2 regions of the Lysinimonas soli genome follow, and region 1 is predicted to be linked to the other one. Evidence: predicted binding sites of a transcription regulator. Region 1 holds the regulator's gene; the other holds the start of a gene.
The links. Region 1 encodes LexA, which represses DNA repair genes until DNA is damaged. Its sites were predicted from a motif close to TCGAACANNTGTTCGA; they were not measured.
Positions count from the first base shown of each region.

Region 2: ACFPJ4_RS14865 (Rv2578c family radical SAM protein) is a predicted target of LexA. The motif match lies at 1,806-1,821, and genes of this name have one in related genera.

Region 1 is NZ_JBHSMG010000001.1:811,883-815,601, forward strand. Features, by position in the region: gene ACFPJ4_RS03900 (DUF4184 family protein) at 13-840, shown strand; gene ACFPJ4_RS03905 (alpha/beta fold hydrolase) at 837-1,589, shown strand; gene lexA (transcriptional repressor LexA) at 1,591-2,277, opposite strand; gene ACFPJ4_RS03915 (LysM peptidoglycan-binding domain-containing protein) at 2,571-2,915, shown strand; gene ACFPJ4_RS03920 (histidinol-phosphate transaminase) at 3,026-3,719, shown strand, end outside.
Region 2 is NZ_JBHSMG010000005.1:147,340-151,058, reverse strand. Features, by position in the region: gene ACFPJ4_RS14880 (DUF1048 domain-containing protein) at 1-161, opposite strand, end outside; gene ACFPJ4_RS14875 (PadR family transcriptional regulator) at 163-522, opposite strand; gene ACFPJ4_RS14870 (alpha/beta hydrolase) at 651-1,715, opposite strand; gene ACFPJ4_RS14865 (Rv2578c family radical SAM protein) at 1,830-2,897, shown strand; gene ACFPJ4_RS14860 (response regulator transcription factor) at 2,956-3,666, shown strand; gene ACFPJ4_RS14855 (thymidine kinase) at 3,681-3,719, shown strand, end outside.

The DNA of each region.
Region 1 (3,719 bases):
TAACGTCGAGGAATGCCGTTCACCCCGAGCCATGTGGCAGCCGCCATACCGCTGCTGCGGACTCCGTTGCTGCCCGCCGCGCTTGTCGTTGGCACGACGGCGCCCGACATCCCCTACTACGTTCCGTTGTTCGTGCCACGGGCGTTGTCACACAGCCTGCTTGGTCTGGTGTCGGTCGACCTGGTTCTCGGGGTCATCGGTGCGCTGCTGTGGTGGTTCCTGCTGCGGGAGCCGATCATCGACCTCCTGCCACGAAGCATCGGCCGTCGAATCCCGTTCCAGCAGCGAACGGCATGGCGTCCACCGGGATGGGGCTGGCCTCTGACCGTCGCGGTTCTCCTGCTCTCGGTGCTGGTCGGCGCTGCCACCCATCTGATCTGGGATTCGTTCACGCACCCGGGCTGGCTCGTCGACCACGTGAACGTTTTGCGCGTTCGCGTCGGCCCGCTGCCCGTGGCGAAATGGTTGCAGCACGTCAGCTCGGTCGGCGGACTTGGTGTGGTCGGCGTGTGGGCGATCGTCATGCTGCGTCGCGCCTCACCGGATCCCGCTCGCCCGACCCGCCTGCGCTCCGCCGTTCGCGTCCTGGCCCAGTCAGCGGTCGTCGTGGCTGGACTCGCCGCCGGACTTGTCACCTGGGTCCACGGGATCATGGGCGGAGACGCCCCGTTCGACCCGAACCTGGTCTTTCTCGTTGCGCGCCTGACCATCGGGGTGGCGGGGGCCGCGGTGGGCGTGCTCGTTCTCTTCTGGTTCTCGGCGCGGGCCCGCGGCCTCACGGCGGGCACCGGGCTGGGACAGGGCAAGCGCACAGCGGAGCGACCTACCCTGGGGGCATGAAGCTTGCGGTGCACGAGACGGGAACCGGTCCGCGAACCGCGCTGCTCATCCACGGGATCATGTCCGACCACCGCGCGTGGCACCGGGTGACCGACGAGCTGGTCGCCAAGGGATTCCGGGTGATCGCCGTCGACCTCGCCGGCCACGGCGGCAGTCCGCGCGCCCCGCGGTATTCGCCGTCGAAATGGGCGGACGATGTCGTCGAGACGGTGTCGCCGCTGCTGACCACGCGCCCGGACGTCGTGATGGGGCACTCGCTCGGCGGCCTCGTGGCCAGTCTCGTGGCCGACCGTCTCGCGCCCCGGGCGGCGATCTACGTCGACCCGGCCTTCGCGTTCCCGCGCGGCATCCGGGGCCTCGCGATGAAGCTCGTGTTCGCCCTCGCCCCGCGCCCGCGCCGGTCCGCTCTGGTGCGATGGAATCCCAAGTGGGAGGCCGCCGACGTCGACATCGAGCTGGCGACCCTCGCCGACTGGGACAAGCGCACCGTCCTCGGCATGGCCGACACCCGTCTACTCGTACCGCCGGTGCGCGTGGTGATGCCGAGCCTCGTCGTGCTCGCCGAGAAGAGCCTGCTGGTGTCGGATGCCGTGGCGACCCGGCTGCGTCACCTCGGCATGACGGTCGAGACGGTGTCCGGCGCCGGCCACACCGTGTTCCGCGACGAGCACGTGCGGTTCATGGCGGTCGTGGAGCGCTGGCTCGACGAGCAGTCGTCGCGTCGGCTCGAGGCGCTCTCGGCCGTCTAGCTCAGACCGAGCGCAGCACCGCGACGACTCTTCCGAGCACCTCGGCGTCGTCGCCCATGATCGGTTCGAAGGCCGAGTTGCGGGGCAGCAGCCAGGTGTGGCCGTCGCGCTGACGCAGCACCTTGACGGTCGCCTCGCCGTCGAGCATGGCGGCGACGATCTCGCCGTTCTCGGCCGTCTTCTGCTGGCGCACGACCACCCAGTCGCCATCGCAGATCGCCGCGTCGATCATCGACTCGCCGATCACCTTGAGCATGAAGAGGTCGCCCTTGCCGACGAGCTGGCGGGGGAGCGGGAACACCTCGTCGATCTGCTGCTCGGCCGTGATCGGGATGCCCGCGGCGATGCGGCCCACCAGAGGCACCATCGCGGCATCCGCCACCGAGGGACCGGCGTTGTCGGCGTCCGGCGTCTCGAGTTCGATCAGCACTTCGAGCGCCCGGGGGCGGTTGGGGTCACGGCGCAGGTAGCCGCTGAGCTCGAGCTGGTTGAGTTGATGGGTCACGCTCGAGAGCGACGCGAGACCGACGGCGTCGCCGATCTCGCGCATGCTCGGCGGGTAGCCCCGCGACGAGACCGAGCGCTGGATGACCTCGAGGATCGCCAACTGCTTGTCGCTCAGGCTGGTGCGCCTGCGGGTGGTCGCGCGCTCCGGTGAAGCCGGTCGCCCGGCGGTCTCGTCGCTCATCGTCTGCTCCCTCGGTTCGCGCCCGTCGAGTCGGCGTGCGGCGGATGTCGGTGGTCGGTGGTCGAATCGTCCCCGACGATCGAAACTGTATCCGCTTCGGCTGGATGCGGCAAACATCTGTTCGAGTGTGTCGTGACATTGTCGGCGAATGACCGACGACGGGCTTGAACATATGTTCGATCGAAGGTATGTTCGGAACACAGGTTCGCATCTGAGCCTCCGGCCGAGGCCCGGATGCGCAACCTGTCCAAGTTTCGCCCGCACGGCACCGTGCACCACGTGGAGGAGTCGACATGAGCGCCATGAGTTACCACAGCGGCTACACCGTCCCGCGTCTGCGCATCACCCGGCGCGGGCGCGTCGTAGTGGCGATCATGATCGCTCTCCTTCTCGCGGTGACAGCGGCGGCATTCGGGGTGGGCGCGTTCGGCGCGGCCGCGGGCACGCAGAGCGGCTCGGCGACCTTCCAGTACGTGAGCGTCGAGCCCGGCGAGTCGCTGTGGCAGCTCGCCGTGTCGATCGCGCCGCACGCCGATCCGCGCGATGTGGTCGCCGAGATCGTCGATCTCAACAACCTGTCGACCGCCGAGGTGCAGCCGGGGCAACGCCTCGCCATCCCCTCGAAGTACAACAGCTAACGACTACCGGCCAAGGCGCAGTCTTGGCTCGAATGCCCGTCGCTCCAGGTGGCCGCCGACCCCCCTCGGCGTCCACCTGGAGCAGTGCGGATGCTCGGTAGGATCGGGCGGTGGCCTCGCTCTCCGACCTTCCGATCCGCGACGACCTGCGAGGGCAGCACCCGTACGGCGCGCCGCAGCAACCGGTGCGCTACGCCCTGAACGTGAACGAGAACACGCACCCGATCCCCGAGGGGGTCGCGCGGCACATCGTGGAGTCGCTCGCCCGCGCGGTGCTGACCGTGAACCGCTATCCGGATCGCGAGTTCACCGAGCTCCGCGAGGAGCTCGCCCGCTACCTGGGACACGAGATGACGCCCGAGCAGATCTGGGCGGCGAACGGGTCGAACGAGATCATCCAGCAGACGCTGCAGGCCTTCGGAGGGCCGGGGCGCAGCGTGCTGGGGTTCCCGCCCAGCTACTCGATGCATCCGATCATCGCCGCAGGCACGGGCACCCGATGGCTGATGGCCGAGCGCGATGCCGACTACGCGATCTCGCCCGAGACCGCCGTCGCCGCGATCGAGGCGCAGCGCCCCGACCTCGTCTTCTTCTGCGCACCCAACAACCCGACCGGTACGCCGGTGGCGCTCGAGACGATCGAGGCCGCGTACGAGGCGAGCGACGGCATCGTCTTCGTCGATGAGGCCTACGCCGAGTTCATGCCGGCGGGTGCACCCAGCGCGCTGACCCTGCTGCCCGGTCGCGAACGCCTGCTCGTCTCCCGCACCATGAGCAAGGCGTTCGCGTTCGCGGGGGCCCGGC
Region 2 (3,719 bases), on a different contig from region 1:
TCGCCGTCGGTGATGCCCCCGTAGTAGATGAAGTACCGGTGCATCGCTTTTGCCGCCGTCGCGTACGGCTCGGGGAGGGCATCGATACGGGCCTTGTCCTTCTTGTACTGCTTCTTCTGCTCGAGTGACCCGGTCAGGGTCTCGATCCACTTGGCGACCATCTCAGTTCTCTCCTTGATTCGATTCGGTGTGGTGCGATTCGGTGTGGAGCTGTCCGATCCGTTCCGAGAGGAAGCCCCACGCCCTCCAGAACTCTTCGAGTTGTTCCCGCCCCTGTGCGTTGAGCGAGTACACCTTGCGCGGCGGGCCCTTCTCCGACGGAACCTTCTCCACGTCGACGAAGCCCCGCTGTTCGATGCGGATGAGCAGCGCGTAGACGGTTCCCTCGACGAGGTCGGAGAACCCCTGCTCCCGCAGCCGCGCGGTGACCTCGTAGCCGTACGCCGGGCGGGCGGCCAGGACGGCGAGGACGATGCCCTCCAGAGTGCCCTTGAGCATCTCGGTCATCTGCTGCTTACCCATGCGGCGCCCTCTCGGCTACTCAGTGATGCTGACTACCGCTAGATAGTAACGCCGAGTACCGGTAGATAGCAATACTGAATAGCAGGGCCGTCGCGCCGGGGGCGTCGGCGATCGGACTCGCCGGAGGCTCAGTGCTGGGCGGTCACCAGGGCCAGGAAGTCGAGGGTCTTCTGCAGGGCGTGCTGCGCGTCAGCGCCGTCCAGATGGAACTGGTACTCGTGGGGCAGCGCCGGCTCGTGGTCGGCCGCGTAGAACACCGGCGTCACGTCGACGCCGAGACCCGACAGCTTGTTGTACATCGGCACCGACTCGATCCAGGTCAGGGCGTCGCCGTTGCCGCCCGAGATGTAGGTGGCCGGGAACTTCGACGTGACGAAGTCGATCGTCGACATCGTCGTTCCCTGGTAGCTCGCCGACCAGTTCTGCGTGCCCGTGTACGCCCAGAGGGCGACCTTGAACCCCCAGTTGCCGATGCCGGTGAGGTCGGCCATCGTCGACAGGTCGTAGACGCCGCAGTTGAGCACGGTGCCGACCAGCTGATCCGCCGAGAGGGCGGGCTGGATACCGAGCAGCTCCGCGTAGTCCGGATTGGTCGTCAGCACCGCGAGCTGGCTGGCGAGCTGGGCTCCCGCCGAGTCGCCCGCCAGCACGATGCGGTGCCGGTCGATGCGGAACTCGGCGGCATGCCGGTCGAGATAGCCGAGCGCGTCGTTCAGCTGTCGCACCGCCGTCGGGTAGACGGCTTCGGGGGCGATCGTGTAGTTGAGGCTCACGGCGGCGTAGCCGTGGGAGGCCAGGATGCGCAGGTAGGGGTCGACGTCCGACTTCTGCCCCGAGATCCAGGCGCCGCCGTGCACCCAGACGACGACGGGCAGGGCCTCGCCGCCCCCGGAAGGGCTGAAGGCGTCCAGCGTGGTGTTGCCGCCGGCCGAGCCGTCGCCGTACTGCACGTCGAGGTGCTCGGTGAGGGCCGCCGAGGGAACGTGTTTGTTCATCTCGGCGACGGTCTCGGCGGCGCCCTTCTCGAACACCGAGCGGATGACGAGCGCCGACGGCCAGGGTGTGGACTGGCCTACGAGCCCTCCGATCACGACGACGGTCAGCACGACGGCGGCGACCACGCCGATCCGTCGCCGCGCCTTCTCCGAGGGACGAAAACGATGCCACCAGACCCGACCTTGCGATGACGCCATGTGATTCCCTCTCCCCGGATTCAGTGACAGTCTCTCAGCGCCTCGGGGCAAGAAGCGGCATCGCCTCGCCCGGGTCGGCTTGACTCCGATTCGAACATATGTTCGACTGTCGTCATGCGGTGGAGCGGGCAGGAGATCGAGGTCGAACAGGGCGACGCGCTCCCCGGCCTGGTGAAGCTGAGTTCGCTCGTGCGCTCGGTGCAGACCCCGGAGTTCGCCGGCATCACCTTCCACGAGGTGCTCGCCAAGAGCGCCCTGAACCACGTGCCCGGGGCCGCGAATGCGCTGCCGTTCGGCTGGACGATCAACCCGTATCGGGGCTGCAGTCATTCGTGCGTCTACTGCTTCGCCCGCAACACCCACAGCTATCTCGACCTCGACGCCGGCAAGGACTTCGACACGCAGATCATCGTCAAGGTCAACGTGGCCGAGGTGCTGCAGAAGGAGCTGGCCCGACCCGGCTGGGGGCGTCATCCGGTGGCGCTCGGCACGAACACCGACCCGTATCAGCGGGCCGAGGGGCGCTATCGGCTCATGCCGGGGATCATCGCGGCGCTCGCCGCGTCCGGCACGCCGTTCAGCATCCTGACCAAGGGCACCCTGCTGCGTCGCGACCTTCCCCTGTTGCAGGCCGCGGCCGAGCGGGTGCCGGTCGAACTGTCGATGTCGATCGCCGTCTACGACGACGAATTGCAGCAATCCGTCGAGCCGGGCACGCCGAGCACGGCCGCGAGGCTCGCCACGGTGCGGGCCGCGCACGAGGCGGGGTTGGCGTGCGCGGTGTTCGTCATGCCGATCCTGCCCTTCCTCACCGACACGATCGCCCACCTCGATCGCGCATTCGGCATGATCGCCGAGGCCGGGGCCGCCTCGGTCGTCTACTCCGCCCTGCACCTGCGCCCAGGGGCGCGGGAGTGGTATCTGGCCTGGCTCGCGCGCGAGCATCCCGAGCTGGTCGGTCGTTATGCCGACATGTATCGGGCGGGGTCGTACGCTCCCCAGGAGTACCGCCGCTGGCTCGCCGGCCGCGTGCGGCCGCTGTTGCGCCGCCACGGACTGGACCGCCCGACGCGCCTCGATCGAAGCACGGGCGTCGTGCGGGCGAGGGGAGTCGGCGACGGCCTGATCGCGGCCGAGCTGTCGCCGGCGGCCGCGGCCGCCGTTCAGCCGACCCTGTTCTGAGACCGACTCGGCCGCGGGTTCCGAGTCGGATGTACCCCGGTCGCCTAGGCTGGGCGACATGAGCGTTGCCGATCACCCCACGACATCGACGTCGTGGATTCCCGGGATCGAACCCGCGCGTCACGGCAACGCCCGCGTGCGCCTCGCCCTGCTCGATGACCACGAGGTCCTGCTCGACAGCCTGGCCAGCTGGATCGGCCAGAACGCGACCGATTTCGAGGTCGTGCTCTCGGCGCCGAGCTGGCTGGAACTCGTGCACAGCCCGGCGTTCCCGACCGAGCTCGTCTTCATCGACTTCCAGCTGAAAGAGGCGGTGTCGATCGAGGCCCGCGTGCGCACCTGTCGCGCGGCCGGCGCCAAGGTCATCGTGCTCTCGAGCGTCGACACCGACGAGGCGCGGGAGCGCGCGCGCGCGGCAGGCGCGGCCGACTTCCTGTCGAAGGCGCTGCCGATGTCGGAGGTGATGGATGCCGCGCGTCGCGTGATGGGCATGGAGAGCGACGGCGGGCATCCGCATCCCTGGCGCCCGCTGCCGGCCGGGGCAGCACCGCACGCCCGTCCGAAGCTGAGCCCCGGCGAGCTCGAGGCCTTCAAGCTGTACGTCGCCGGCCTGAGCACCACCGAGGTGGCCGGGCGCATGAACGTGCAGTACGAGACGGCGAAGACCTATCTGCGCCGGGTCCGAGAGAAGTACGCGAAGATCGGCCGTCCGGCGAGCAAGAAGGCCGACCTCATCCGCCGGGCGGCCGAAGACGGTCTGCTCGACTAGTGGGGATGGACTGAGTGGCGAAGCTGTACTTCCGGTACGGAGCGATGAACAGC